3 regions of the Pseudarthrobacter sp. NPDC092202 genome follow, and region 3 is predicted to be linked to each of the others. Evidence: predicted binding sites of a transcription regulator. Region 3 holds the regulator's gene; each other region holds the start of a gene.
What was found. Region 3 encodes HrcA, which represses chaperone genes, less so after heat shock. Its sites were predicted from a motif close to TTNGCACTCGNNNNNNNCGAGTGCNAA; they were not measured.
Positions count from the first base shown of each region.

Region 1: groL (chaperonin GroEL) is a predicted target of HrcA. The motif match lies at 7,661-7,687, and genes of this name have one in related genera.
Region 2: ACIQF4_RS01350 (FmdB family zinc ribbon protein) is a predicted target of HrcA. The motif match lies at 3,477-3,503, and genes of this name have one in related genera.

Region 1 is NZ_JBIVRG010000009.1:2,010-12,254, forward strand. It holds gene ACIQF4_RS13905 (lipid II:glycine glycyltransferase FemX) at 1-134, shown strand, start outside; gene ACIQF4_RS13910 (peptidoglycan bridge formation glycyltransferase FemA/FemB family protein) at 231-1,544, shown strand; gene ACIQF4_RS13915 (threonine/serine exporter ThrE family protein) at 1,596-3,098, shown strand; gene ACIQF4_RS13920 (siderophore-interacting protein) at 3,113-3,952, opposite strand; gene ACIQF4_RS13925 (uracil-DNA glycosylase) at 3,967-4,737, opposite strand; gene ACIQF4_RS13930 (DUF3263 domain-containing protein) at 4,881-5,210, shown strand; gene ACIQF4_RS13935 (LytR C-terminal domain-containing protein) at 5,261-5,905, shown strand; gene ACIQF4_RS13940 (cold-shock protein) at 6,098-6,304, shown strand; gene ACIQF4_RS13945 (ABC transporter substrate-binding protein) at 6,301-7,575, shown strand; gene groL (chaperonin GroEL) at 7,864-9,498, shown strand; gene ACIQF4_RS13955 (ABC transporter substrate-binding protein) at 9,586-10,245, opposite strand, start outside.
Region 2 is NZ_JBIVRG010000001.1:272,479-282,723, forward strand. It holds gene ACIQF4_RS01340 (AAA family ATPase) at 1-2,268, shown strand, start outside; gene ACIQF4_RS01345 (RcpC/CpaB family pilus assembly protein) at 2,274-3,035, opposite strand; gene ACIQF4_RS01350 (FmdB family zinc ribbon protein) at 3,140-3,409, opposite strand; gene ACIQF4_RS01355 (5-formyltetrahydrofolate cyclo-ligase) at 3,535-4,158, opposite strand; gene galU (UTP--glucose-1-phosphate uridylyltransferase GalU) at 4,281-5,186, shown strand; gene ACIQF4_RS01365 (GNAT family protein) at 5,191-5,811, shown strand; gene ACIQF4_RS01370 (hypothetical protein) at 5,893-6,849, shown strand; tRNA gene ACIQF4_RS01375 (tRNA-Ala) at 6,978-7,050, shown strand; gene ACIQF4_RS01380 (YciI family protein) at 7,094-7,459, opposite strand; gene ACIQF4_RS01385 (lysostaphin resistance A-like protein) at 7,747-8,556, shown strand; gene ACIQF4_RS01390 (hypothetical protein) at 8,553-9,077, opposite strand; gene corA (magnesium/cobalt transporter CorA) at 9,081-10,076, opposite strand; gene ACIQF4_RS01400 (DUF1761 domain-containing protein) at 10,111-10,245, opposite strand, start outside.
Region 3 is NZ_JBIVRG010000002.1:312,869-322,630, reverse strand. It holds gene lepA (translation elongation factor 4) at 1-1,731, shown strand, start outside; gene hemW (radical SAM family heme chaperone HemW) at 1,768-2,997, shown strand; gene ACIQF4_RS04865 (DUF4870 domain-containing protein) at 3,123-3,542, opposite strand; gene ACIQF4_RS04860 (DUF3097 domain-containing protein) at 3,695-4,540, opposite strand; gene hrcA (heat-inducible transcriptional repressor HrcA) at 4,717-5,730, shown strand; gene dnaJ (molecular chaperone DnaJ) at 5,812-6,939, shown strand; gene ACIQF4_RS04845 (16S rRNA (uracil(1498)-N(3))-methyltransferase) at 6,942-7,715, shown strand; gene ACIQF4_RS04840 (GerMN domain-containing protein) at 7,743-8,690, opposite strand; gene ACIQF4_RS04835 (PhoH family protein) at 9,061-9,762, shown strand, end outside.

The sequences.
Region 1 (10,245 bases), on a different contig from region 3:
CCAAAACCGTCACCGATTTTGTGGGCTGCCACGACTACGTTCTTTCGCCCGTAAAACACAAGCTCTGGGTCAAGGGAGCCGAGAAGGTGTTCCGCCGGATCGAAACTGCCCGCACCGGCCAGCAGTTCTACTGACCTGTCAGGCGGGGCCACCTGACTGCTCCGCGTCCCGCCGCCGACCCAGCCCACAGCCTGCCTCTGCCAGCCCCCATTCGTGAAGAAGGTAACCCCTTGACTGCAATTTCCGCCGCCGACCTGGAGTTCGCCGTGCTCAGCGACGCCGAATTCGAACAGTTCGCGCTGAAGCACCCGCAAAACAGCTTCCTCCAGTCCCTCGACTTCACAAGGTTCCAGCGCGCCAGGGGGCAGCAGGTTGAACTCTTCGGCGTCCGCCGCGACGGTGAACTGGTAGCGGCCGGCAAGCTGAACTACACCACCACACGCCTCGGCTACACCATCTGCGAATGCGCCAAGGGCCCCCTGATGGACTACACGGACGCTGGGCTGGTGCGCGCCGTCGTCGGACTTCTCCGCAAACGCGCCGTGGAACGGAAAGCCGCGGAGCTGCGGATCTCCCCGAACCTCAAGTACATTGCCCGCGACGCCGATGGCGCGGAACACCCCGAGGTGGAGGACAACAGGCCGCTGGTGGCACAGCTGGGCGGGCTGGGCTTCCAGCACCAGGGGCTGGACATGAACTTCGTCAACGTGAACTGGATGTTCATCAAGAGCCTGGAAGGCGTCCAGGACGCGGAAGAACTGATCATGGGCACCAGCTACCGGACCCGGAAAGCCATCCGCAAAGCGGAAAAGAACGGTGTTTTCCTGGAACAGGCAACGCTGGAAACCCTTGACGATTTCTACGGCGCCCTGAGCCGGGCCGGCGACGAAAAGGGTTTCGTCTACCGCGAACGCGCCTACTACGAACAGCTGCTCCGCACCACCTCCGCAGAGTTCACCAAACTCATGATGGCCAAGATCGACATTCCCGCCTACCGGAAATCCATTACGGACCGGCTTGCCGAGGAATCGGCCACCGCGGCCGAACTGCGCCGCGAAGTGGAAGAGACAGGCAGCAAGAAGAAGGCCAACCGGCTCAAAGTGGTCCAGGACCTGGTGGACAGCTACGAGCGAAGCCTCAAGGACATCGAACGCTTTCCGGATTCCGTTGGCGTGGCCACCGTGGCCGCCATCCACTTCGTCTGCTACGGCGACGAGGTGGTCTGCGTCATCGGCGGCACCGTGCAGGACTACATCTACTTCAACGGCGCCACGTCGCTGTACTGGGGAATGATGCTGCACGCCCTTGAGAAGGGCTACCCGCGATACAACTTCTACGGCACGTTCGGCATCTCCGGCCAGGACGAGGAAGGCCACGGCGGCTACGAGTTCAAGAAGGGCTTCGGCGGGGAAGTGGTCCAGCTCGTGGGCGACTTTGTGATGCCCGTCCGCCCGGCCGTGTTCCGTGCCCACAAGCTTGCCCGCGCGGCAGCAGGCGCCGCCCGCCTCCTGCTGGGCAAACTGCCCCTGCGGCGCTCCGCCTGACGCGCTCCGCGGGACACGCACTGCACATCACCATCACGGGAGGAGGGACCCATGACCGACCGGCCTGACCATCCCGGCGGCGGATCACCGAAAGCAACGCCGCGCACCGACGGCCTGCCCAAAACCGAGCCGCTGACTCCCTCCCAAGTACGGCAGAACGCAGCTGCGAGAAGGATGCTGCGGCGCCTGGTCCAGGGTGAGAACCCGCCCACGGCTCCCATGAGCATCGTGGACAGGCTCACCGGCAGCCCCTACGCAAACCCCATGATCCAGGTTGGCGGCGTGGACACGTCCGCCCGGAAGACCCTGGATTTTGCGCTGCACCTGGCCGAGACCATGTTCCGCTACGGTGCAGGAGCGCTCGAGGTTGAAACCAGCATCATTGCCGTCACGGCGGCGCTGGGCCTGAAGAACATCGAAGTGGACATCACCAACCAGTCGGTGGGCATCAACTACGCCCCCAAGGACCAGACGCCCATCGCGCTGCTGCGGGTGGTCCGGTCCTGGACCAACAACTATGCGGGCCTCGCGAAGGTCCATCAGCTGGTGACGGACATCGTTGCCGGGGGAGTGGGGCGCGATGAAGCGATCCGCAGGCTTGACGAGGCAATCACGAGCCCCAAGCCTTTCCCCCGGTGGATGGTGACGGCCGCGTTTGGGATTTTTGCCGCAGCGTTCGTAGCCGTGCTGGGCGGCGGGCCGGTGTCCTCCGTCATAGCGTTCGCCGTCAACATCGGAGTGAGCCTGCTGGCCCGCCAGCTGGGCCGGTGGCGGGTGCCGGACTTCTTCACCACCGCCAGCTGTTCCTTCGCCGTCACCCTGCTTGCCCTGCTCCTGTGGCAGTTTGGGCTGACAACCTCGCCAGCCATCGTGGTGGTGGGGGGAATCCTGCTGCTCCTGCCCACGGGCCGGTTGGTCTCCTCGGTGCAGGACGCCATCAACGGTTTCCCTGTAACCGCAGCGGGGCGGTTCCTTTCCACGCTTCTGACCTTTGGTGCGCTCGTGGCGGGCATCGCGGTCGCTTTTGTGGCGGGCCAGCTGACGGGCATGCAGGGCATCGATGTGACGCAGACCTTCCCGCCGGCCTACGACCTGTGGGTCCTGGTAATTCTTGTGGCAGTGGCGGTGATGGCCATCGGTGTCACGGAACAGACCACCTGGCAGCTCCTGCTTCCCACGGCGGCAGTGGGGGTCGCAGGTTACCTCGTCCTGTTGGGCGGCGGCCTGCTGGGCATCGGCGACCGGTTCTCGCCGGCCCTGGCTGCCGTGGCGATCGGCCTGCTGGCCCGGGTGGTCGCCTTGCGGATGGGCGCACCCCAGTTGGTGGTAGCAGTGCCCGCGGCACTGATCCTGCTGCCCGGCCTGACCATCTTCCGGTCGATGTATGTGCTGACCATCGAGGAGGCCGAGATCCTGCTCGGCGCCGGCGGGATGCTCAACGCCGGCGCCATAGTCCTGGGGACTGCCGGCGGGATCGTGCTGGGGGATACCTTGGCGAGGCCGCTGACCCGCAGCCTGGCCAGCAACGAGCGCCGGCGGGCCCGCCGCCGCTGACCGGGCCCGGCTGCCTAGATTTGCCCTACGGGCAGTTTCTTCTCTGCCTGGAAAGCGTCCTCAACGCGGCCCTTGGCCCAGTACCCGGACAGGGACACCTGCTTGCGTTCCAGGCCGCGCTGGACGAAAAAGACATCGCGGAGCGCCTTCATGTACCCCCGCTCGCCGTGGGCAAAAACGTCCACTCTGCCGGCGGGCCAGTCAGCGGCGGCGACGGCCTGCACCAGGAGGCTGCTTTCGCCTGCCGGAACGCCACGGCGGAAGAGCCAGTGCAGTTCCAGTCCGGCCGGGGCGGCAATCGGTTGGATGTCGGCCTCGGAATCAACCTCGAGGAAAGCGGCGCCGGCCGCTTCCGCCGGGAGGGATTCGATGCAGGCGGCAATGGCCGGCAGGGCTGCCTCGTCACCGGCGAACAGGTACCAGTCAGCTTCGGGGTCCGGGTTGTACGCCCCGCCCGGGCCGGTAAAGGTCAGGGTGTCTCCCGGCTGGGCCCTCGCCGCCCAGGGCCCCGCCAGCCCTTCGTCGCCGTGGACCACAAAGTCGATGGCAAGTTCCTGTGCCCCGGTATCCACCCAGCGAAGGGTGTAGGTGCGCGTAAAAGGCCATTGTTCCCGGGGCATGGTCTCGCGGATGCTCCACAGATCAAGGGGGACGGGGTACTGGACACCTGGCTGCGGGAAGACAATCTTGACGTAACGGTCAACAAAGCCGTTGTTGACGAAATCGGCAAAACCGTCGCCGCCCGCAACAATCCGCACCATATGCGGCGCCAGTTGTTCGCGGCGCACCACCGTGAGGTTGACCTGGGGGCGGCTTTTCTTGCTGGCGCTGGTGGCGGCGGGAACAATGCTCATAAGGCAAGCCTAAGCTAGGGTACTGCCGGGAGCTCCCAGGTTACGCCGGCTGCCCCCTGCTCCCGCAGGAGCGCGTTGACGCGGCTGAAGGGTCGGGAACCAAAGAAACCCCGTGAAGCCGACAACGGGCTGGGGTGCGCGCTGGACACCGAGGGGACGCCAGGCAGCAGCGGGCGGACGCTCTCGGCGTCCTTCCCCCACAGGACCGCGACCAGAGGCAGGGGTGACCCGTCCGGTGCCCGCCGCGCGCCCAATGCCTGCACTGCCGCCGTCGTAATTTCTTCCCAGCCCTTCCGCCGGTGGGACCCTGCCGACCCTGCACGGACCGTCATCACGCGGTTCAGGAGCAGTACCCCCTGGCCGGCCCACGCAGACAGGTCGCCGTGCACCCTCGGCGGGATTCCCAGGTCTGCCTCGAGCTCGCGGTAAATGTTCGCGAGGCTCCGGGGAATGGGCCGGACGTGCGGATCCACGGAGAAGGACAGCCCCACTGGGTGCCCCGGCGTGGGGTACGGGTCCTGTCCCACAATCAGCACCTTCACCTCCGCAAGGGGCTGGCGGAAGGCTCGCAGGACGTTCGACGGCGCCGGGAGGACCTGGTGCCCGGCTGCTACTTCATCGGCGGCGAACCGAAGAACGGCGCGCAGTCCGGCGTCCACGTCCGAGAGTGCCGCGGCCCAGTCCGGTGCCATCAGCTCTGCCAGCGGAAGCCGGGCCTGGGCGGCGAAGCCCGTGGTGCCGGTCGGTTCCTGCTCCAGCTCAAACAAGGCGTCGGATTCAAACATCAGTCCATTCTTGCAGGCGGCAGGAGGCGCCGGCTGTGCCTGCGCCTCCTGCGCGGCTCAGCTACAGCGCAAATGACAATGGTGTTGTTCGTCCGTAGCATGGGGGTCAGACATTTACGTAAACCAGCTAAGGAGAGTGCGCCGTGGCGGAGCCAGCTCGGGAGCACCTGCCGGAGCAGGAACAACGGAACACCCTGTTGGCAGACTTCACGCTGCGGGAGTCGCCGCTGAGCGAGCGGGAGCAGCAGATGCTTGCCTTGGAGCGGCAGTGGTGGAAGTATGCCGGCGCCAAGGAACAGGCGATCCGGGAACTGTTCGACCTGTCCGCCACGCACTATTACCAGCTCCTCAACGCCCTGATCGACACCGAGGATGCGCTGGCGCATGACCCCATGCTGGTCAAGAGATTGCGTAGACTACGTACGTCGCGTCACCGTGCACGCACTGCACGCCGCCTGGGGTCCGACGCTTAAGACGCTCACGCTGAATCCTCAGCAGCTACACACAAGGATGTCTCTTTCCCATGACCAAATACGCCCGCGATGAATTCGACAAGGTTCCGCAGACCGCATCGCGACAAGGTGTACACCGGACAGCATCTGCTCCGCGCCGGGTCCGTCTGTGGCCCATCCTGACCGCAGGGGTTGTTGCGCTGGCCATCGGCGTGGTTTCCTTCCTGATCCTGCCTAAGCTTGGGTTCGACGGTCCTGCCACCCAGGCGGCGTCGAGCCTGGAAGCAGCGCCGCTGGCCGAAACCGGTCCGACCCCGTCCGCTGCGCCGGCCACGTCAGCAAGTCCCTCCATCGAGCCGGAGCCTTCGTCCTCTTCCGAACCGGATGCAGCGGGCAACGAGACTCCGTCCAGCCCACAGCCCACCATTCAAACGGCAGTGGTGGACAAAACCCAGGCCGTGGCCGTGTACAACGCTGCGGGAATTGCCGGGCTGGCAAGCCGTGTGGGGGGAACCGTGCAGTCGGACGGCTGGACGCTGGGCCAGGTAGGCAACTGGGCAGGGGCGCCGCAGCAGGGCTCCGTCATCTTCTACGCGGGAGCAGCGCAGGAGGCCAGTGCGCAAGCTCTCGCTGAACTCCTGGGCGTTCCGGCCGTAGTGGAGAGCGCCGAATTCCAGGTTCCCCTGGTGGTGGTTCTCGGCCCCGGATACCAGTAGCGCCGGGCTTCCCAACAAACACTTACGTCACATCCTCCCCCGCCAGGGCCAGGGGTTACGCCTGAATAACGTTTGCCGCCGGCCATGCAGTGCCCCGGCGCTGCCGGTGCGCATTGGCTAAAGTGAATTCCGGGCTTCGAGTCACGGCGGCACCGGCGGAACACCCCGCACCTAACGGAAAGAGTGGTCATCATGGCACGAGGAACCGTCAAATGGTTCAACGCGGAAAAAGGCTACGGCTTCATCACCGTTGACGGCTCCGGGGACGACATCTTTGTCCACTGGTCCGCCATCCAGGGTGAGGGCTACCGTGCGCTGGATGAAGGCCAGCGTGTGGAACTTGAAGTCGGCGAAGGCGAGAAAGGCCCGCAGGCCGAAAGCGTCCGGCCGGCCGAGTGAAGCACCCGTTTTCTTCCGCTGCCGCCATCCGCCCGTTGTTCGCCGCAGCCCTCTGCGGCACGCTGGCCCTGACCGCCTGCTCCGGAGTGACTGGAAATGCGCGCACGGAGCCGGCGGAGGCCTCGGGGGACGGCACGCTAAGGGTTGGCCTGATCCTGGACAACGCCGGTGCCAACGGCTTTCTGAACGGTCCCCAACGGGCGGCCGCCAAGCTCGCCGTCAAGGAGATCAACGCCGCCGGCGGGCACAAGGGCCGTCAGGTGGAACTCCTGCCTGTTGAAGCCGGCGTGGACACAGCGTCCCAGGCGCAGGCGCTGGTCCAGGCCAAGGCGGATGTAGTCATCGGCCCCACGGACTCCAGCCATGCCGCTGCGGCCGTCGATATCCTCTCCAGGGCGCGGACTCCGCTGATCTCCCCTGCCAACACCGCGGCCGCGCTCAGCAGCATTGCCAGCGGCGGATACTACTTCCGGACGGCCGCCGCCGACGTCGCGCAGGGACCCGTGCTGGCCAAGCTCGCCAAGGACGCCGGAGCCGCCACTATCTCGGTGGTATACCAGGAAGGTGCCTACGGCGGCGATGTCTCCGCGGCCGTCTCCGCGTCCGCTGAGCAGGCGGGACTGGATGTGCTGGCAGAAGTTGGATTCACGCCGGGCGAAGCGGGGGCTGCCGCGGCCGCAATCCGCGAGGCGCAACCGGACGCCGTCGTCCTGATAGCCCGTGACGGCGCCCAGGGCGCCCTGGCTGAGCTGAACAACGCAGCCCTCGCGGGTTCGAGGCTTATTCTGAGCGACGGCGCCTTCAGCCGGTATGGCTCGAGGCTGGGAACCAAAGCCATGGACGGTGCACGGGCGGTAGTCCCGGGGCAGCTTCCCTCAGCAGAGTTCCAGGACAGGCTGCTGGGTATCGATCCGGCCCTGAAAGACGTGTCCTTCGCGGCCGAGACGTACGACGCCGTGACCCTTGCCGCGCTCGCGGCGGCAAGGGCTGAGGATGATGCCGGGCGTTCAATCGCTGCAGCGCTGATCGCAGTGTCAGGCGGCACCGCCGACAGCCCGGACGCAGCCGGAACGGCGCCCTGCACCAGCTACAAAGACTGCCTGGAAGGCAAGGCATCCGGTGCGGACATCAATTACGACGGCGAATCAGGCCCTGTCGCGTTCGATGCCAACGGTGACATCACCTCAGCCACCTTCACGGTGTTCACGTATGGCGCCGACAACATTCCCACGGCCACCGGCGTAGAAACGGCAGGCCGCGCCGCCGGCTGATCGCCCTCGGCGAAGACGCCCCCGCCAGGGCGATTTGCACTGCTTATTCGCTTGCACTCTCACGTGGGGAGTGCTAATTATTGAGTTAGCACTCTGACGTACCGACTGCTAAGCAAAGCGTGGCTTCGGCCAGCGGCGCCGGCACCGGTCGAGGAGCGAAGAAACACCTAACTGGAGTGAGACCCTCACCCGAAGGCATACAGAGGCCGCCGGCAAACGGGTCGTCCGTCGCGGGCACTGCAGCGAAGGTTCATTCTTAACGACTGTCCCGAAAGGACTACTGCCGTTATGGCCAAGATCATTGCATTTGATGAAGAGGCACGCCGCGGCCTTGAGCGGGGCCTGAACATCCTCGCCGACGCCGTTAAGGTCACCCTCGGCCCGCGTGGACGCAACGTCGTCCTCGAAAAGAAGTGGGGCGCCCCCACGATCACCAACGATGGTGTTTCCATCGCCAAGGAGATCGAGCTGGACGATCCTTACGAGAAGATCGGCGCCGAGCTGGTCAAGGAAGTTGCCAAGAAGACTGACGACGTTGCTGGCGACGGCACCACCACGGCTACCGTGCTGGCACAGGCCCTGGTCAAGGAAGGCCTGCGCAACGTTGCCGCCGGCGCCGACCCGCTGTCCCTCAAGCGCGGCATCGAGAAGGCCGTTGACGCCGTCACCGCCGAACTGCTGAACTCCGCCAAGGAAATCGAAACCAAGGAAGAGATCGCAGCAACCGCCTCCATCTCCGCCGGTGACGACGAAATTGGTGCGCTGATCGCCGAAGCCCTGGACAAGGTGGGCAAGGAAGGCGTCATCACGGTCGAGGAGTCCAACACCTTCGGCCTGGAGCTCGAGCTCACCGAAGGCATGCGCTTCGACAAGGGCTACATCTCCGCCTACTTCGTCACGGACACTGAGCGCCAGGAAACGGTCCTCGAGGATCCGTACATCCTGATCGTCAACTCCAAGATCTCCAACGTCAAGGAACTGGTTGCTGTCCTGGAAAAGGTCATGCAGTCCAACAAGCCGCTGCTGATCATCGCTGAGGACATCGAGGGCGAGGCCCTGGCCACCCTGATCGTCAACAAGATCCGCGGCACCTTCAAGTCCGTCGCCGTCAAGGCTCCGGGCTTCGGCGACCGCCGCAAGGCACAGCTTGCCGACATCGCCGTCCTCACCGGCGGCCAGGTCATTTCCGAGGAAGTGGGCCTCAAGCTGGAGAACGCCGGCCTGGAACTCCTGGGCCAGGCCCGCAAGGTTGTTGTCACCAAGGACGAGACCACCATCGTCGAAGGTGCCGGCGACGCCGACCAGATCGCAGGCCGCGTGTCCCAGATCCGCGCCGAGATCGAGAACTCGGACTCGGACTACGACCGCGAGAAGCTGCAGGAACGCCTGGCCAAGCTGGCCGGCGGCGTTGCAGTCATCAAGGCCGGTGCTGCCACCGAGGTTGAGCTCAAGGAACGCAAGCACCGCATCGAGGACGCAGTCCGCAATGCCAAGGCTGCAGTTGAAGAAGGCATTGTTGCCGGTGGCGGCGTGGCCCTGATCCAGGCCGGAGCCAAGGCATTCGCCAACCTTCAGCTGTCCGGCGACGAAGCAACCGGGGCGAACATCGTCCGCGTTGCCATCGACGCTCCGCTGAAGCAGATCGCCTTCAACGCAGGCCTCGAGCCGGGCGTGGTTGTGGACAAGGTCCGCGGCCTGCCCGCAGGCCACGGCCTGAACGCAGCAACCGGCGAGTACGTCGACCTGCTGGCTGCCGGCGTCAACGATCCCGTCAAGGTAACCCGCTCTGCCCTGCAGAACGCGGCTTCCATCGCCGGCCTGTTCCTCACCACCGAAGCAGTGGTGGCTGACAAGCCCGAGAAGAACGCTGCCCCCGCAGGCGGAGACGACATGGGCGGCATGGGCGGCATGGGCGGCTTCTAAGCCTTCCATGCCGGGACCTGTCCCGCTGCACACAAATGCGGCCCCCTCTCCGGAGGGGGCCGCATTTGTGTTTACCGCGGGCTGTTACTACTTGGCGCTGGCCAGCATCCCTTCAACTTCCTTCTTGAAGGCTTCAGCTGCGGCCTGGGGGGTAAGGCGGTCATAGAGGACCTCATCGGTGTAGCGCTTGATGACGTTCTGCACGCTGCCTGCGCCCACCGGCGGGACCGGTGGCGCCTCCTTGATATCGGGGGCAATGTCCTTCAGGAAACCCACCACCGTGGTATCGGCAGGCTTCAGGGACGGCGTGATGCTTTCAACGATGTCCGTGTTGGTAGGCACGCCGCGGTCCGTCATCAGGATTGCCCCGGCCTCCGGGCTGTTGGCCAGGTAGTTGATGAAGGTGGAAGCGGCTTCCGGATGCTTGGAGCGTGACGAGGCGGACCAGAACATGGTGGGCTTGTAGTACATCCCGTTCTCAGCCGCTGAACCGTCGATGCTGGGTGCCCGGAGCATCTTGATACTGCTCCCGGTGGTGGATTCGAGGGATCCGAGCTGGTTGGTCCACCACCACGCCATGCCCACCCTGTTGGTGCCGAAGAGGCTTTCCTCGAGCCCGGCGCCGGAGTCTTCTGTGGCCACCGTGGCCGGTGGGCTCGCCTTGGAATCGCGCTGTTCCTTCAGCCGCTCCCAGAAGGATGCTGCGGTGGCGGTATCGAAGTCGAGCTTGCCGTCCTGGGAATACAG
Region 2 (10,245 bases), on a different contig from region 3:
GCCCTCCGGCACACGGAGGCCGGCGGCTCGCTGACTACCGTGCGCTACGAGGAGCTCATGGAGCGGCTGGAACGGCTGGTGGCGGACACCGACACCCTGAAGACGCTGCCGGAACGCACCCTGCTGGTGGAGAACATGCGTGAGCACGGCCTGGGCGAGCTCCTGGCCGACCTCGCGGAGCGGGAAGTTCCGGCCGGCTCGGTTGCTGCCGAGCTTGAACTTGCCTGGTGGCAGTCCGCGCTGGAGGCAATGATCAGCGGCGACGACTACCTGGCAATGTCCGACGGCGACGCCCTCCGCAGGCTGGAGGCCGAGTACCGCCTGGCGGACAACGCGCACATCGCCAGCGGCGCCGCCCGTCTCCGCTGGGACCTCGCAGAGCGCTGGCGCAGCGCACTCGCCGCGCATCCCCGGCAGGCGGAGCTCCTCCGGAGCCTGCTCAAGGACGGACGCGTATCCCTGCCGTCGCTGACGGCCCAGGCGCCCGAATTGATCGGCACGCTGGTCCCGGTCTGGTCCGTGAGCCCGTACCTGATGACCGGCCTGCTGCCGGCGGAACAGCACTTCGACGCTGTGGTAATCCTGGACGCAGAGGCGACCTCACTCCAGGCTGTGCTGCCGTCCATCGCGCGCGCCAGGCAGGTCATCGCGTTCGGCGACGCCCGGATCGCCAGCCCCCGGACCTTCACGGTTGGCGTGGAACGGCTTGCCCCCGGCGAGTCGGCGCACCACCGCGTGGACAGTGCATTCACGGCACTGTCGCAGGTCCTTCCCGTGTGGCGGCTCAACTTTGTCTACCGCGCGGTGGACGAGGACCTTGTGCTGCAGCTCAGCAAGAACTTTTACGACGGCGGCCTGCGGCGGCTGCCGGAAGGCCAGTCCGCCACCGGGCTGGATCGGTCCCTCCTGGTTGAATACCTTCCGGACGGCACCGGGCTGCCAAGCGCCGACCACGAGGGCGTCGAATCAGTGGTGGCGGAAGTCAACCGCGTTGTCCAGCTGGTCTTCGAGCACGCACGCCTCCGCCCGCGCACCTCGCTGGCCGTGGTCACGGCCAGCCTCCGGCACGCGGCCCGGATCGGGGAATCCATCCGGCTTCAGCTGCCCAACTACCCCGGGCTGGCGGGTTTCTTCGGGGCCGGCCCCGAGTCCTTCCGGGTGGTCGACCTGGAACGGGCGCAGGGACTGGTGCGCGACCACGTCATCTTCTCGCCCGGTTTCGGCCGCACCCCGCACGGACGCGCCCTGCACAACTTCGGGCCGCTTTCCGCCGAGGGCGGCAGGGAGAAATTCGCCCTGGCCATGACGCGGGCACGCCGTTCCATGCACGTCCTCACCTGTTTCCGGCCGGAGGACCTGGACCACACCAGGCTGAGCCACGGCGCCGTGGACCTGTACGCGCTGCTGGACCGCGAAATTGCTGGAAATACTGATCTCGGGACACCAGCTTCGCGGGCCGCGGCAAGCGAGCAGGCGCTGGGGGCCGATCCCTTGGTGGCTGACCTCGGCGACCGCCTGCGTGCCCGCGGCGCGCGGGTGTGGCACCAGTACGACGGAGCCATCGACGTCGTTGCCGCCGCTGATCCCCTCAGTACCATGGGGCAGGAGCACGGGGACCTGCCGTGGCCTGTTGCCATCGAATCGGACGGCACGGAGCAGTACCGCACCATGAGCGTGCGGGAACGGAGCCGGTTGCGTCCCCAGCTGCTGGAGCGCCTGGGATGGCGCTACATGCCCCTGTGGACCATCGAAGTGTTTACCGACCCCTCTGCCTGCGCTGACAGGATCGCCGGATACCTGGGACTGGAGAAGATGGCCCTTTCCGGACGGACGGCCACTTCCGTCGCCTTCCTGGACGACGATGTGGACCAGGCGCTCAACGGAATCGACGCCGAGAGCCAGGGCGTGCGGGAGCGGCTGGCCGCGGCTGGCACTGACCAGGGTGGCTTCGTGCCGGCCCCTGAAAGCCTGCTTTCAGCGCCCACCGACGACCACCTGCCGGCCGGGGGCCAGGACATCAAGGAGGAGGGCAGCATGGCCCAGGAAAACGAAAACGACAACGCTCCGGACGCCGGGCAGCCCGCTGACACGGCAGGCGGTCCCAACCAGGACGGCCAACCCGGCACTGACTCCGGTACGTCCGCCCTGCCTGCGGAGCCCGCCGTGCCCAACAAAGCGGCCGAGGACGATCCCCGGGCCTGGGGCGACCGGGAAGACGACGACCACGACGCCTGGCTGAAGGAACAGAAGCCGCCGCACTGGGGCTGAGCGGCTTACGGCCCCACCAGGACGAAGAACAGCTTGCCTTGGGTGGAGGCGCCGGCGAGCCGGGCTGCCTGCTCTGCCGTGGCAGCCACCACTATCAGGCCTTCTGTTTCGGCAGTGCCCAGCCACTGTCCGGTCTGGCCGCCCTGGCCTGAGGTCCACAGCACGGGAACGCCGGAGGCCAGAATCTCTGGTGGTTCCTGCTGGTCGAAGCCGTTGGCTGAGGTGAGCACCACGTTCACCAGCTGCCCCGGGGAGACAAGCTGGATGGATGACGGGTCTGCCATGCGCAGGGGGACGGCTGCTGATCCCGGGGAGGTGCCCGTGAGGAGGCCCGGACCAAGAAGCTGGGCATCCGTGAGCAGCTGCCCCTTGCGCAGGGGCGCAGCGAGCTGCTTGCCTGCAGCCTCGCCCGGTTCCCTGAGGAATCCGCTGGCCAGCATGCCGGGCGGAACCTGTGCGGCGGCTAGGTCAGCCTCCGAGAGTGCGGCGCCGGCGGGGATGTCCCTTGCGGCGGCCAGCGCAGTCACCGTGTACACCGGGGCGGGGGTGAGCTGGTGCACCGTGATGGCGGCTGCGGCGCAGAGGAGCAGCGCGACAGCGAGTCGCCGGTTCCGGCTCAACCAGCCCGCGAAGCGTGCAGGAGGACGCCTGCGTGCATTCCGTTCCGGTCCGCGGAGGTTGCCGGCGCGGCGTCGCACCGGCTTCCGGAGGAGTCCGGTACGCGGCGCGCTTGGTGTTCTTGGGCTGGACTGGCGGGATGCAGGCATGTGCCTACGCTAAGGTCGCCGCAAAGTGTTGCGTCAGTAACCTTCGCGGGTATGTGGAAAACCTTGCGCGGCCGCCAAAGGGAGCCTTAGTTGAAGATCTTGGATCAGCTGGCAGCAGCGGCGGATGCCGAGGCGGCCGGTGCGGCCGCCGGTGCCGGCGTTGCTGCGGGAGCGGCCGAAACCGTGCTGCCCTTGGAGTCCCGGGAGTCCGTACGGTAGAAGCCGGAACCCTTGAAGACAACGCCCACGCTGTTGAACTTCTTGCGCAGGGCGCCCTGGCATTCGGGGCAGGACGTCAAAGAGCTGTCCGAGAACGACTGGACGATGTCAAAGGCATGGCCGCAATCCTTGCAGGCGTACGCATACGTTGGCACTGGTGCTCCTCCTCTTGGGCAAACGAGAGGTCCCGGACTGCTGCTTGGTGATCCAGCTGGATGTCCATTAGCAGTCGCAGGGCCTGAGTGCCAATTCTATCATTCTCCTGCGCCCGGTTTTCCGGTCAGGCAGCGTTTGCCAGGCCCCGGAAACCGGAGGGAAGCACGACGCCCGGGACGGGGCGGTCGAATTCCTCCACCGGAATGGCGCCGGCGGGCAGCAGTTCCCCGTCATAAAGAACCGCGGCAAGGGGAATGTCCTTCCCGGCGGACGCAAGATGGCCCAGGAACTTGTCGTAGTAGCCGCCGCCCTGGCCAACCCTGCTGCCTGCGAGGTCCACCGCCGTGGCAGGGATGAACAGCGCAGCTGCTTCACCGGCAACCTCAATTTCCTGGCGGGTCCCTACCGGTTCCAGGATGGGCGCGAACCTGCTGCGTGCGAGCTCGATACCCGGCGTCCAGAAAACCCATCCCAGCTCACGCCCTGGTTCGCAAACGGGGAGAAGGATCCTGTGGCCGCCGTCGTGAAGGGCTGCGATCAGTGGCAGCGTGGGCGGTTCCACTCCGACGCCCAGGTACACGCACACCGTGGCCGCATCAGCGGGGATCACCGAAGCCGCCCACGCGGCGCCGTGCTTTGCAAGGGCGGTGCCGGCGTCCTCCCGTTCCCGGGATGTCATCGCAGCCCGCCGGCGGCGGTGGGCCGCGCGGATCTGGTCTTTGGCTGCTTTCGTTTCCTCAAGCGTCACGTGCTTCCTCCATAACTGCCGTATGTCCGGCCGGTTGTTCGTGCAGTCCATCCGTCAGGCGTCCGCGGGTGTCGCGGGCCCGGTTGTTACTGAATGCTTGACGCTGACGTTAGATTAGTCCGGTGACTACCAGTAACCCGAGAGTTCGCAAAGCCGTCATTCCTGCCGCCGGACTCGGTACCAGGTTCCTGCCGGCAACAAAGGCGATGCCCAAGGAAATGCTCCCCGTCGTGGACAAGCCTGCCATCCAGTACGTGGTTGAAGAAGCCGTAAACGTTGGCCTCCACGACCTCCTCATGATTACCGGGCGCAACAAGCGGGCACTGGAAGACCACTTTGACCGGGTGCCGTCACTCGAATCCACCCTTGAGGGCAAGGGGGACACCGAAAAACTCGCGTCCGTCCAGGCCGCCAGCAAGCTGGGCGATATCCACTACGTCCGGCAGGGCGATCCGCACGGACTGGGCCACGCCGTGCTCCGCGCGAAGCAGCACGTTGGCCATGAAGCCTTTGCCGTTCTGCTGGGCGATGACCTCATCGATGCCCGCGACGAGCTGCTGGGCACCATGATCGACGTCCAGGCCGAAACGGGAGGGTCGGTTATTGCGCTCATCGAGGTGGAACCGTCCGAGATCAGTTCCTACGGCTGTGCTGATGTCCAGCCGATCGAAGGCGAGTCCTACGTGCGCGTTAACCGGCTGGTGGAGAAGCCTGAGGTTGACGAGGCGCCCTCCAACCTCGCGCTGATTGGCCGCTATGTCCTCCACCCTGCCGTCTTCGAAGTCCTCGAACGCACCGCCCCAGGGCGCGGCGATGAAATCCAGTTGACGGATGCGCTGCAGGAGCTGGCAACCGGCGAAGGCGAGGGATATGGGGTCTACGGCGTTGTGTTCCGCGGGCGCCGCTATGACACCGGGGACAAACTCAGCTACCTCAAGGCCTGCGTCCAGCTGGCCATCGACAGCGAGGACCTTGGGCCGGGCCTGCGGGAGTGGCTGCCGGGCTTCACCGCCGGCCTGTCCAAGTAGCGCCGTGCGCGCTGGTCCCATTTGGCCCGTAACGCTGGAATGCGGGGACTTGATCCTGCGGCCCATCCGGTACCGGGACAAGAAGGAGTGGACCGAGGTCAGGTCCCGCAACAGCCAATGGCTTGCGCCCTGGGAAGCTTCCAACCCGGATCCTGCGGGCGGCCTCCCGGACTACCGGCAGATGGTCCGCTCATTGAAGTCGCAGGCAGCGCAGGCAACGGCATTGCCGTTTGTCATCACCGAGCGCATTCCCACCGCCGGAAGTCCTGCCATCATTGGCCAGTTGACTGTTTCGTCGATCGTATGGGGATCAGCGATGATGGCCACCCTGGGCTACTGGGTGGACAAGGACCGTGCAGGCCGTGGAATCGCACCCACCGCCGTCGCCATGGTGACGGACCATTGCTTCCGCACCCTTGGCCTGCACAGGATGGAAATTAACATCAGGCCGGAAAACGGACCGAGCCTGCGGGTGGTGGAAAAGCTGGGCTTCCGTGACGAGGGGTACCGGCCCCGCTACCTGCATATCAACGGCGAATGGGCTGACCACCGGTCGTTTGCGCTGACCGCAGAGGAAGTCCCGAACGGGCTGCTCAGGCCCTGGCTCGCCTCGCGGGCGTCATAAATCCATTGATTTGCCGGCTGCGCCACGACACACCGCAGCTAATGCTGCCGCAGCGGACAGGATGCTCATACGGTTTTGAGTGTGGACTTCCCCCTTAGCAGCTCAGTGATCCTTGTGGTTGCCGTCGTGCTCTGGATTGTGTGGGTTGCGCCCTACGTCCTCCGGAACCGCAGGCACCAGTTCCAGCCCGCCGGTGAGTTTACGGCGGACTCCGCAGCAGATGAAACACTGGAACCGCCAGCCGCTTTGGTATTGAACGTCGCCGCCCAGCAGGAGAAAGCCATGGACACCAGGAAGAGTGCCGGACCCGCGACCGCCACTGCAGGCTCCCCATCCGGAGGTACGTTCCGTATCCGCTACGGACGCACCGGCGTTGCCTTGGTGGGGCTGCTGTCGCTGCTTACCGCGTTCGTTTCCGGTGTGCTTTCGCTCTTTGGGCTGGGCACTCCTGTGCTTCCCCTGACCTGCCTGGCGCTCACCGCCGGGTCCGTCGTCCTCCTGCGCTGGCTGGCCGTCCGTGACAGGAGGGCAAAAGTCAACGCAGCTTTTCGGGCCGCCATGTCCGCTCCGGCCAGCAAGGGACGCCCGCAGTCCGAAGCCGTGGCCAGCGTCCCCCCAAAGCCGCAGGCAGCACCGGCAAAAAAGGACAACCCCCTTTTTGACGCCCAGGCACACGAGCCCCGGGTCAAGCCGCTGACTGCCATGGAACTGCGCGAGGCCGCACTGGCTGTCGCGGTTGCCGCAGGCGATTCAAGCGCGGCCAAGGCCAGTTCCACGGCCACCCGAACTGCCCCCACCACCTGGGAGCCGGTGGAGGTGCCCAAGCCTGTTTACGTTGAGGCAGCCAAGGCCGAGCGCCCGGCGCCTGAGCCGCTGGAGCTCCCGGAGGCCCCGAAGGCCGCGGGCAAGCCGTCCCTCAAGCAGGGCGTTGCCGCCGCGCCGCCTGCGGCCCCGGCATCCGCAGAAGGCCAGGAACTGTCCAAGGCGCAGAGTGCCCTCAGCAACCTCGACGACGTCCTGCAGCGCCGCCGCGCCTGACGGTTTGTTGCCCTGCATGCCTATCCCGCGGAACACGCTGCGGGGTTCGGGGCTGGAGTTTGGCATTAAGCCGGGAAAATTTGTAGCCTAGGGTCACCGGTGCCGCTCCTCCAGGAACGGATCCATCCGGGGCTATAGCTCAGTTGGTAGAGCGCTTCGTTCGCATCGAAGAGGTCAGGAGTTCGAATCTCCTTAGCTCCACAAAATACTGCTCAAGCAGGGGCATGACCTGGAGCCCGGTTCGTCAAGTGGCCAAATGATCACTGGGGCCGCCCTGGAACTCCCGCACCTCCACGGGGAGCATGGTGGCATTCGCCAGTTTCTTCCCCCACTCGAGCGCGGAAGCCAGATCACGAGCCAGGATGATGGAGAGCCCACCGAGGTGCTCGTTCCCCTGGAAGTAGGGGCCTTGTGTGATGGTCACTTGGCCGGCCCTGCTGCGTGCCACCACGGCCCCAGCTGGTTGATCCAGACCTCCTGCGAAGACCCACGCCCCGGCGGACTTCAGTTCGCTGTTGAAGGCGTCCACCTTACGCATGACGGGTTCAAGGATCTCCGGCGGCGCAGCACCGCCGTCGGGCTGTTGGATACTGAGCAGAAAGTGCTTCATAGTGAGATGCCTCCCTGTGGATGGGCCCCGTCGGTGGCGCAGTCCTCGCGCGGCTCACAACGGTAGGCAGGCCCGCGCACTAATTCCTGACACGCCCTCCAGGGAACCACTTCATCTTATCCGGCGACCGGCCTGCGCGGACGCGCCGAACGGCCCGCTGTCCACGCGGTCCACCCCAGAACCCAATGACCTACCTAACGTCTTATCGGGGGCATGGTTGCCTGTCTGCCGGCATCAGGGAGTGCCACACTTAACAGCACTCAGGCACGAATCTAAGAAGGTCTCTGATGGCGGTGCACGGACGCCGGCTGCGGGGTTGGGCGGCCCGGCACGACATTGTGCTTTACCTGGGACTGGCGTACGTCCTTTCCTGGTCCATCTGGCCGCTGGTGCTCCTGAACCCGGAGAGCAGCCCGCTGGTGCCCTTCGGGCCCGGGTTGGCGGCGGTCCTTGTTGCTTTGCTCGTGGGAGGCCGCCCCGAGTTGCAGGGCCTTCTGCGCCAGCTCGGACACTGGCGGGTTGATCCTGCCTGGTACGGCGTAGCACTTGGTGTGCCGCTGGTTGCCCCCGGCCTTGCCCTGTGGGCTGCAGTGGCCGCAGGAGCGCCGGTCCCGCGCTGGGAGCCGGCTGACTTGCTGCAGGTTGCCGGTTCGATCGTCGTCACGATTGTCATTGTCGGCATCTTTGAGGAACTGGGCTGGCGGGGGTTCCTGCTGCCGCGGCTGCAACGGGACCACAGTGCGTTGTCTGCCGCACTGATTACTGGCCTGGCGTGGTTTCCCTGGCATCTTCCGGAACTGGTGTCGGACCCGGGCCAGCGTCCCTTGACACCCTTTGCGGTCTATATTCTTGCGCAGTCGGTACTGCTCGCCTGGCTGTACAACAGTACGCAGGCCAGCCTGCCCGTGGTGATCCTGTTCCACGCGGCGTTCAACAGCTTCACGAAGTTTTTCCTTTCCGACCTGCAGGGCAGCCCCTACCCATACCTCGTGGCGTGGTGGGTCCTGGCAGGAGCCGTTGCCGTCCTCGCCATGGCGGCCGTTGCCTACGCCGGCAGCCGCGAGCTGGCCAAGGGGGCACTCCGGCCCGCACACTAACTCCCTGAGACGCCCTCCACGGCAACAGCCTCATCGGACTCGACCCGCTTCAGCTGTGCAAGGAGCCGGGCGGCTTCCGCCAGCGCGGACCGCAGCCGGGCGTCCTCCGCCGACCCGGACGCGGCAGCCCAATCCATGGGCGCGGTGCCAGCCACGAACACCGGGGTTCCCCGGGCCGCCGCAACCGTCAGCACGGCCGCAAAGAGCTCCCACGCCTCGGCCCGCTGGCCTGCATCCGATGGCGACGGTGCCGGAACATCATCGATGACCCACAACTCTGGCCCCTCGGCAAGAAAGGAGTAATCCTCCTTGGAGGTACCCGGTGCGCACAGTTCGTCGAAGCTGATCCAGAGCAGTTCCGGCTCGCAGGCCTTGGCGGCAAAGACGCGGGACCCGGCGCCGGCCTTCCGGTGCTGGCCGGGAGCCGGGGGAAAGAGGCCGTAGACAGCCAGCTGCCGGCTGCTGCCGGGCACCAGGATGCGGCCCTCGCGGAGGACCGGCCGCTCCGGATGGGCTGCCATGGCCTACAGCCAACCCTTCTTCTTGAAGATTCCGTACATGAGGGCCGCCATCGCGATCATGAGGCTGATGGACAACGGGTAGCCCAGTTCCCAATGGAGCTCGGGCATGTGGTCAAAGTTCATGCCGTATACGCCGGCCACGAAGGACGGCGCGAAGAAGATCGCGGCCCAGGAGGAGATTTTCTTCACCTGTTCGTTCTGTTCGGCGCTGGCCTCGTTTTGCCGGTTCGCCGTAAGGGTGCCGTCCAGGGTGAGGGCGTTCTGCAGCAGGTCCCGGAAGGAGTCTGCCCGGGAGATCACGCGCTCCACGTGGTCCTCCACGTCGCGGAGGCTGTGCCGCAGATCCGTTTCCACGCCGTACTTCTCGAAACCCTGCTCCAGCTGGTGCATCATGTCCGGCAAGGGATGGATTGCCCGCTGGAACTGGATAACCTCTCGGGCCAGCTCGTAGATCCGGCGGGACACCGTGGTGTCACCGCTGAACAGCTGGTCCTCGATTTCGTCGATGTCGTTTTCCAGTCCGGCCACCACGGGCGCGTAGTCGTCCACCACCCGGTCCAGCAGCGCGTACAGGACAGCTTCCGGCCCGTGGCGCAGAAGGTCGGGCCGGGCCTCCATGCGCCGCCGGACGCGGGCCACGCCGGCCATCTCGGCATGGCGGACGGTGACCACATAGTTCTTGCCGGTGAAGATGTGGAGTTCGCCGAACTCCACGCTTTCGGATTCGTCGATGTACCGGGCAGGCCGGAGGACGGTGAACAGGCTGTCGTCGTAGCGTTCCAGTTTGGGGCGCTGGTGCGCCGAGATGGCGTCTTCCACCGCAAGGTCGTGGAGGCCGAATTCGCTTGCCACTGCCGCCATTTCCTCCGGCGTGGGCCGGTACAGCCCTATCCAGGCCATCCCGCCGTGGTGGGCGAGCATGTCAAAGGTCTGTTCAAGTGTCTCGGGTTCCACGTGGCGCACGCCGTCCACATAGACGGCGTTGTCGATGATCGTCATGGGCGCCGGGCTCCGGGTGACAGGAATGCGGCCATCAGGACATTCCTCCGATAATTGCGCCGGAGACCGCCATCGCCACCAGGTCGTGCCCGGAATCGATGAGGGTGACGGCCGCGGGGCGCCCTGCAAAGCCATTGTGGATGACGTGGCCGCCTGCGCGGAAGACCAG
Region 3 (9,762 bases):
TTCACCGGCGTGGTCCAGTCCCGTGACATGAAGGCCCAGTACCTGGACCGGATGGACATCGAGCGCGAACGCGGCATCACCATCAAATCCCAGGCGGTCCGTATGCCGTGGGAACTGGACGGCACCAGCTACGCGCTGAACATGATCGACACGCCCGGCCACGTTGACTTCACCTATGAGGTCTCCCGCTCACTCGCCGCGTGTGAAGGAGCCATCCTCCTGGTGGACGCTGCGCAGGGTATCGAGGCCCAGACCCTCGCCAACCTGTACCTGGCGATGGAGAACAACCTCACCATCATCCCGGTCCTGAACAAGATCGACCTTCCGGCAGCGCAGCCGGAGAAGTACGCGGCGGAGCTGGCCAGCCTGATCGGCGGCGAACCTGAGGACGTCCTGCGCGTTTCCGGCAAAACCGGCATGGGCGTCGAGGCGCTGCTGGACAAGATTGTCCGCGACCTGCCGGCGCCCCAGGGTGACGCCAATGCCCCTGCACGAGCCATGATCTTTGACTCCGTCTATGACACTTACCGCGGCGTGGTGACCTACGTCCGGGTGGTGGACGGCATGCTGCACCCCCGTGAACGCATCCAGATGATGTCCACCCGGGCCACCCACGAACTCCTCGAAATCGGTGTGAGCTCACCGGAACCCACACCCTCCAAGGGCCTGGGCGTTGGCGAAGTGGGCTACCTCATCACGGGTGTGAAGGACGTCCGCCTGTCCAAGGTGGGCGATACCGTCACCAACATGGCCAAGCCTGCCGCAGACTCCCTTCCGGGTTACGCGGATGCCAAGCCCATGGTGTTCTCCGGCCTCTATCCGCTGGATGGCACGGACTACCCGGTGCTGCGCGATGCGCTGGAGAAGCTGATGCTCAACGACGCCGCCCTGGTGTACGAGCCCGAGACGTCTGCCGCGCTGGGCTTTGGTTTCCGTGTCGGCTTCCTGGGCCTGCTCCACCTTGAAATCACACGTGAGCGGCTCGAGCGTGAGTACAACCTGGACCTGATCTCCACTGCACCGAACGTGGAATACGAGGTGACGCTGGAGGACAAGAAGGTGGTCCACGTGACCAACCCCAGCGAATACCCCTCCGGCAAGATCTCCGAGGTCCGCGAGCCCATGGTGTCCGCCACCATCCTGGCTCCAAACGAATTCGTCGGCGCAATCATGGAGCTGTGCCAGAGCCGCCGCGGCGTGATGGGCGGCATGGACTACCTTTCAGAGGACCGCGTGGAAATCCGGTACCGCCTGCCGCTGGCCGAGATCGTGTTCGACTTCTTCGACATCCTGAAGTCCAAGACCCGCGGTTACGGCTCCCTGGACTGGAAGGCCGACGGCGACCAGGTGGCCGACCTTGTGAAGGTGGACATCATGCTCCAGGGCGAACAGGTTGACGCCTTCTCCGCCATCACCCACCGGGACAAGGCCTACGCGTACGGCGTCATGATGACCACCAAGCTGCGCGAGCTTATTCCGCGCCAGCAGTTCGAGGTGCCCATCCAGGCGGCCATTGGTTCCAGGATCATCGCCCGCGAAAGCATCCGCGCCATCCGCAAGGACGTCCTGGCCAAGTGCTACGGCGGTGACATCTCCCGTAAGCGGAAACTGCTGGAAAAGCAGAAGGAAGGCAAGAAGCGCATGAAGATGGTGGGGCGCGTCGAGGTCCCCCAGGAAGCCTTCATCGCTGCGCTCACCACCGACGAGTCCAAGGACAAGGCCAGGAAGTAGTGGTTACAGCAGCCGGTACCGCCGGAGGCCCCTGCAGTGCCTAGCGTTCTTCCCCTTGGCGACCCGGCGCCGTCGGACGGTCTGCTGCCCCAGCAGGCAGCCGATGGTGCGGCGGAGCGGGCGTTCGGACTTTATGTACACATTCCGTTCTGCGCTGTCCGCTGCGGGTACTGCGATTTCAACACCTATACCGCCACCGAACTTGGCGGCGGTGCCTCCCAGGACGCCTATGCCGCCACCGCGGCCTCGGAAGTGTCCCTGGCAGCCAGGGTCCTCACGGAATCAGGCCTGCCCGCGCGGCCGCTCAGCACGGTGTTCTTCGGGGGCGGCACGCCAACCCTGCTTCCTGCGGAGGACCTGGCCCTGATCCTGGGACGCGCCATCGACCAGTGGGGGATCGAGGAGGGCGCCGAGGTCACCACGGAGGCGAACCCGGACTCCGTCACCCCCGAGTCCCTTGCCATCCTCAAGGATGCCGGCTTCACCCGGATCTCGTTCGGGATGCAGTCAGCCGTTCCCCACGTCCTCAAGGTCCTGGACAGGACCCACACGCCCAGCCGTGTGCCGCAGGTTGTGCAGTGGGCCCGCGACGCCGGACTGGCCGTCAGCCTGGACCTCATCTATGGCACGCCCGGGGAGTCCCTGGCGGACTGGCGGTACTCGCTCGAGACGGCACTTTCCTACCAGCCGGACCACATCAGCGCCTACGCGCTGATCATCGAGGACGGAACGAAGCTTGCCGCCCAGATCCGCCGTGGTGAAGTCCCCGGGATCGACGACGACGACCACGCCGACAAGTACGAGCTCGCCGATGAGCTGATCACCAAGGCCGGCCTGGGCTGGTACGAGGTCAGCAACTGGGCGCGCACGCCCGGACAGGCCTGCCGCCACAACCTGGCATACTGGCGCGGCGACGACTGGTGGGGGATTGGGCCGGGGGCCCACTCGCATGTGGGCGGTGTCCGGTGGTGGAACGTCAAGCACCCCACTGCCTACGCGGGACGCCTGGCGCAGGGAGCCTCACCCGCGGCAGGCAGGGAAACCCTGGATTCGGCATCACGGAACATGGAGCGCGTGATGCTCGAGGTCCGCCTGCAATCCGGCCTCAAGATCCCTTCGCTCAGCGCCGCAGGACGGCGCGAGGTGGCCGGGCTCATCGCGGAGGAACTGATTGATCCCGCCGCCGCCTTCGCAGGCCGGCTGGTCCTCACGCTGAAAGGCCGGCTGTTGGCTGACGCCGTGGTGCGCCGGGTCCTGCCGGACTAGCGGTTTCAAGCTGGGCCCAGGCCGCGAGGGCCCCGGCACGAGCTTGCGAGTGCTGGGAGCCGGAGGGTGGGCCCACGCGGGCGAGGGCCCCGGCACGAACTTGCGAGTGCTGGGAGCCGGAGGGACTACTTAATCCAGCGCAGGTTGTATTGGTAGCGGTGCGGCTGTCCCTTGTTCACATGGATGCCGGCCGCCACGGAGTAACAGGTCAGGGCAATCCAGATGAGGGTGGCAATCACGGCGAAGATGTTGCCGATCACCGGAACGAACACCAGGATGTTCGCCACTACGGCGGCGATGGTGGGAGGCAGGCTGAAGTTCAGCGCTTCCTTGGACTCCTGCGCCGTGAAAGGGCCCCTGTCCCGGAAAATGAGGTAGATCAGCAGAGCAGGAACGCAACCAAGGATTCCGCCAAAGTGCGCCATGGTGGCCCACTGCCGGTCTTCGCTGGCTGTCAGGGGCAGCGCATTCGCCGGAACGCCATGGTATTCCGAACGGCCCTGGCCGCCCTGGGTGTCCCTGTGATCGCGTGCGTTTTCTGCCACAGTCTGTTCCTTCTAAAAGTGCAATGGTGCTGGCTAAGAATGCATATCGGTTGAGGCGGACTGCAAATGACGCAGATCCGCAGTACCAAGAATACTGGCTGGAGGCGCGGATGCTGCTCCAGGGCTTTACGCACGGCGGCGCGGCGGTCCCGTCAGGGAACCGTCAGGAAGTCGATGACTTCCTCCACCCTCCCGAGCAGGGAGGCTTCCAGGTCCGCGTAGGTGCGAACGGCACCCAGCAACTTCTGCCACCCAAGCCCAATATCCTCCTTGGTGGCGTGGGGCCAGCCGAACGCGGCAAGGATCCCGGTCTTCCAGTCCTGCCCGCGCGGCACCACCGGCCATTTTTCGATGCCCAGCACGGCAGGCCGGATCGCCTGCCAGACGTCCACGTAGGGGTGGCCTACGATCAGCACGTTCCCGGCAGCCCCTGGTGAGGCCATCACGGCGTCTGCAATGCGGGACTCTTTGGAGTCGGGCACCAGGTGGTCCACCAGGACGCCCAGCCGCCGGCCCGGACCGGGCCTGAAGTCGGCCACTGCCGCGGCAAGGTCGTCGATGCCATGGAGGGGTTCGACGACGATGCCTTCCACCCGAAGGTCGTCTCCCCAGACCTTTTCCACCAGTTCGGCGTCGTGCTTTCCCTCCACCCAGATTCGGCTCGCCTTGGCGACCTGCGCACGCTGGCCGGCCACCCGGACCGAACCTGATGCCGTCCTGCCTGTGGCGGCGGGGGCCTGCCGCGGCGCCGGGGGAAGGAGCTTGATGGCCTGGCCTTCGAGGAGGAAGCCGAAGCCCAGGCGGAAAGACCTGGATTTGCCGCGCCTGTCTTCCAGCGCCACCACATGCATGCCCCCGGACTTCTCCACGCGGGTCACGGCGCCCACCCAGCCGGACTGGACGTCCTCCAGCACCATTCCCCGTTCAACAGGAACTTCGGGCAGTTGAGCCTTTGACGGAGCGGACATGTCCTGGGGGCCCCAGTTCTGGTACTGCATGATTCACTCCGCCTAGCGCTCGATCACAGGGTCCGGAATTTCGCCCGGAGCGGTACCAATGCTAGCAACGGGGAGAGGCATAATAGACTGTTAGCACTTGGGCATGTCGAGTGCTAAACGATGAGCGGCACAGCGCGGGCGGCGCGGCCGCCCCGAATCCTGGATGGAGGTGGAGTGTGAGCGAGCCACGCAAACTTGAAGTACTCCGTGCCATCGTGGAGGACTACGTCCACTCCCGCGAGCCCGTGGGGTCCAAAGCCCTGGTGGAGCGCCACCATCTCGGTGTGTCCAGCGCAACCATCAGGAACGACATGGCGGCCCTGGAGGAAGAGGGCCTGATTACGGCTCCGCACACCAGCGCCGGCCGGATCCCCACCGACAAGGGCTACCGGCTGTTCGTCGACCAGATCTCCGCCGTGAAGCCGCTGTCCCAGGCGGAGCGCCGCGCCATCCAGTCCCTGCTGGAAGGTTCGGATGACCTGGACGACGTCCTGGACCGGACCGTCCGGCTCCTGTCGCAGCTCACCAACCAGGTTGCAGTGGTCCAGTACCCGCACCTGAGCAGGGCACTGGTCCGGCATATCGAATTCGTCCTCCTGGCCCCGCGGAAGGTGCTGGTGGTGTTAATCGCCAACAGCGGCAAGGTGGAGCAGCGTGTTATCGACGTCGGGCAGGACCTGGGGGACGAAGGCCTGGCGGGCCTGAGGGCGCGCTTCCTTGGATCGCTTGCCGGTACACCGCTGAGCCAGCTGGCCCAGTCCCTGCCGGCGGTGGTGGCCACGGCCGCCCCGGGGCAGCGGCAGGCGGCCCAGGCCCTCGCGATCGGCCTTGAGGCGCTGGCACAGAGCAGCCGCGAGGAACGCATGGTCATGGCGGGAACAGCCAATTTGGCGAGGTCCAACGTGGACTTCCCGCTCAGCATCGGCCCGGTGCTCGAAGCTCTTGAGGAGCAGGTTGTTATGCTCCGCCTGCTGAGCGAGATGGCGCAGGACCACCGCGGGGTGGCTGTCAGCATCGGCCGTGAGAATCCCTATGACGGACTGGCCGAGGCATCGGTTGTAGCCACGGGGTACGGGCCGGACAGCGCAGCGAAAATCGGCGTGCTCGGACCAACACGCATGGACTATCCCACCACCATGGCTGCCGTCAGGGCAGTTGCCCGCTACCTTTCCCGGATCCTGGGCCCCTGAGGCCCATCCGGGGCCACTGGACACCCACAGCATTTCCAGCAGTCCGACTGCAGGCAGTACAACAAGGAAGAGATACGAACTTTGAGCAGCCACTACGACGTCCTTGGAGTCTCACCGGAGGCCACGGGAGAAGAGATCAAGAAGGCCTACCGCAAGCTGGCACGCACCCTGCACCCGGATGTCAACCCGGGTGAGGATGCGTCGGACCGCTTTAAGGCTGTGACCCACGCCTATGAAGTCCTGTCCGATCCGCAGAAACGCCGGGTGTATGACACCACGGGCAACGAAAACGGTACGGACAACGGCTTCGGCGGAGGCAGCTACGCCGGCCAGGGATTCGCGTTCCAGGACATCTTTGACACCTTCTTTGGCGCCGGCGGTTCCACCGGCCCGGCGTCCCGCGTGCGGCGCGGGCAGGATGCCCTCATCAGCGTCCGGATCGAATTGCGTGACGCTGTCTTCGGTGTCAACAAGAAGCTTGAGGTGGACACTGCCGTCACGTGCCCAACCTGTGAGGGTTCCTGCTGCCAGCCCGGCAGCCATCCTGAACGCTGCGACATCTGTGGCGGCAGCGGCCAGGTACAGCGCGCCGTCCGGTCCATCCTGGGGCAGGTCATGACCGCGGCTCCTTGTGGAACCTGTGAGGGCTTCGGCACCGTCATCAAGGACCCGTGCAACGAATGCAGCGGGCAGGGGCGCATCCGCAGCCGCCGTTCGCTGACCATCAAGGTTCCCGCCGGCGTAGCCACCGGAACACGCATCCAGCTCTCCGGCCAAGGGGAGGCAGGCCCGGCCGGCGGGCCTTCCGGTGACCTGTACGTTGAAATCCGCGTCAACAACGACGCCACCTACGTCCGCGACAATGACGATCTCCACGCCACCCTGCACATCCCGATGACGGCCGCCGCCCTGGGCACCGAAGTGAGCCTGGAAACGTTCGACGGGCCACAGGAGATCGACGTCAAGCCCGGCACCCAGTCCGGTGAAATCATTACGCTTCGCGGACTTGGCGTGACCCACCTGCGCGGTTACGGCCGTGGCGACCTCAAGGTCCACCTGCAGGTTGAAACGCCCGCCAAGCTTGATGCCGCGCAGGAAGAGCTCCTGCGCCAGCTGGCCCAAATGCGCGGTGAGCAGATCACCGAGGGCAAGCTTGCGGCCAGCGGCGGCATGTTCGCCAAGCTCCGGGACCGGCTCGGTAACCTGTAGCGGTGAGCAACCCTGTCTTCTTCACCCCGCCCGGGTCCCTTGACCACATGACGGCGGGGCAGGCCTTTGTCCTCGAGGGGACCGAGGCGCGGCACGCCGTCACGGTCAAGCGGCTCGCCCCGGGCGAGCCCGTCGACATTGTTGACGGGGCGGGTACGCGGATGAGCGGACGGGTGCTTTCGGCGTCGCCCGCCGCCCTCGAGGTGGAGTGCACCGCCATTGGGCTGGAGGAACGGCCGGCCACAAGGCTGGTCCTGGTGCAGGCCCTGGCCAAGGGCGACAGGGATGAGCTCGCCATTGAAACGGCCACCGAACTGGGTATCGACGCCGTCATACCCTGGCAGTCTGAGCGGTCCATCGTGCGGTGGAAGGGCGACCGGGCAGCCAAGGCCCACGCGAAGTGGCAGTCAGTGGTGGCGGCAGCAGCCAAGCAGGCGCGCCGCGCGTGGGTCCCCGAGGTGCGGCCCGCCGTCGACACTGCCGCCTTGGCTGGACTGGTGGAGGCCGCAGGGCTGGCCATTATCCTCCATGAGGATGCCGTGCGCCCACTGCGCACCGTACTGGAAACCTGGCAGGGCCGGGAGGGAACGGAACCCCGCGAAGTCCTGCTGATCGCCGGGCCGGAAGGCGGCATCAGCCCCAGGGAAGTAACAAGGCTCTGCGGCAAGGGCGCCCTCACCGCCCTGCTGGGGCACCATGTCCTGCGCTCCTCAACCGCCGGACCGGCCGCCGTTGTGCTTGCCAGCGACGTCCTGGGCCGCTGGACCGCGCCCTGAACCTGCCGGCGTATCCCGGACGGGCAACTACCGGACCTTGAAAGCCCGCGAGTCCTCATTCTGGTCCGGCTGATCGCCGGCGCCGGCCTGGGCCACCTTCAGTTCATAGTCGCCGGCCGGCAGGGTGAGGGCAAGCGTAAACAGCCCTGCCTGGCCCGGCTCCGCGGCCGCCGTCGTCTCCCCGGTCAGGAACGGCACCTTGGTGCCGTCCTCTTCCGCCCGCAGGATCTGCCACCGGAGCTTCCCCCCGGGAAGCGTGCTGCGCCCGGTGATCTTGACACTCCCGGCAGCAACTTCTGTGTTTTCCTGCGGGTCGATGATCCAGACAGGGGCCACCATGCCGGCGGCCCTGGTCATCAGCTCACCCAGCTGGATGTGGCCGAAAGCAACGTAGTCGGTATGCCCGTCCACCAGGATCCGCACCCGGATCTGCTGCCCGGAATCGATAAGCCCTGAACTCGCCGCAGCCGCGGTGGCCGTGTACACAAGCTGCTGGACAGCGCGGCCGGCCATGTCGGCGTCGAGGTTGCTGTTGAAAGCGTCCTCCGAGACATCCACGGTGATCACGTCCTTGCCCGAGATGGACGTGGCCAGCTGGCCCGGGCTCTGCCATGGGGTAAAGAAATCCGGATCAAGGGGCTTGTCCGACATCATCGCCCGCAAGGCCCGCGTCACCGGGTTCTCCTGTTCGGGCACATCCCGAAATTCACGGTAAAGGAACACGCTGCTGTTGCTCCGGCCAATCCAGTAGACAGGCGCTTTGTTGGACGACTGCGTGGTCTCCAGCGGCGCGCTCGTGGAAGGCGCGGTCCCGGTCGCGGCGGGAGCGGAGCCCAGCGCGCTGGTGGGTGAGGGACTTGGCTCGGCCAGGCAACCCGCCAGGAGCGGGGCCGCCATCAGAACCACTGCCAGGACGCCAGGGCGCACAGTGCCGCCAGGTCGTCCTGCCCTGCGGGGCGCAGCAGATTCCGGCACGTTTGTTGCCTGTCCTTTCATGAATGGCGGGCCGCTCCCCAAGCGGCAGATCCAGCACTGGCTGGATTTCCAGCATGGCACAGGGCCTGGAGCTGAAGGGCCGAATACGGGCCTCCCGGTGGAACTGCAACGGGAACGATATGAGGCCGATATGAAGTTGATACCTAATGGCCGAACCAAAAGGCCCTGCCGTGTTGCCGGAGGCCGCCTGCCATTTCCCTTTCAGTCGTTGATGCCGTCCTGGCGTAAGATGGAGGGATCGCTGGTCAAGGCGCAACCGGTACATCGTCCAAGTACAACGTCTCCGGCCGCCGGCAGCGGGAATTGTTCCGGAGACTTTGAGGGGATCACGGGCCTGCGGGCCATCACTATGACTGAATCAGCGAATGGCAAGCGCCGGCTCAACACGGGAGAAGGCGCTGCGGGGGAATTTCCCCATACCCTCCCCGGCAGCCGTACCGAGGTAGTCCTTTTCGACAACTCCGACCAAATGGTGCAGTCCCTTGGCAGCCACGATGAGGCCCTGCGGTACATCGAGGAACAGTTCCCGGACGTCAACTTCCATGTCCGCGGCAATGAGCTCTCCATCACCGGGCCTGCCAGCGACGTGCCCCGCATCATGCGGCTCCTCCACGAGGTCCGCGGCCTCGTGGCCCGCGGCACTGTGATCAGCCCGGCGGTGCTGCAGCAGCTTGTAGCGCTGCTCCGCACGCAGTCCCTGCAGAATCCCGTGGACGTGCTGACCCACGACATCCTGTCGAGCCGCGGAAAAACCATCCGCCCGAAGACGCTGAACCAAAAAACGTATGTTGATGCCATCGACACCAACACGGTCATCTTCGGCATCGGTCCGGCAGGAACCGGCAAAACCTACCTCGCGATGGCAAAGGCCGTCCAGGCACTGCAGCAGAAAGAGGTCAGCCGCATTATCCTGACCCGCCCCGCAGTAGAGGCGGGGGAGCGGCTGGGTTTCCTCCCCGGGACCCTCAGCGACAAGATCGATCCCTATCTGCGGCCGCTCTACGATGCCTTGCACGACATGATGGATCCCGAATCCATCCCCCGGCTGATG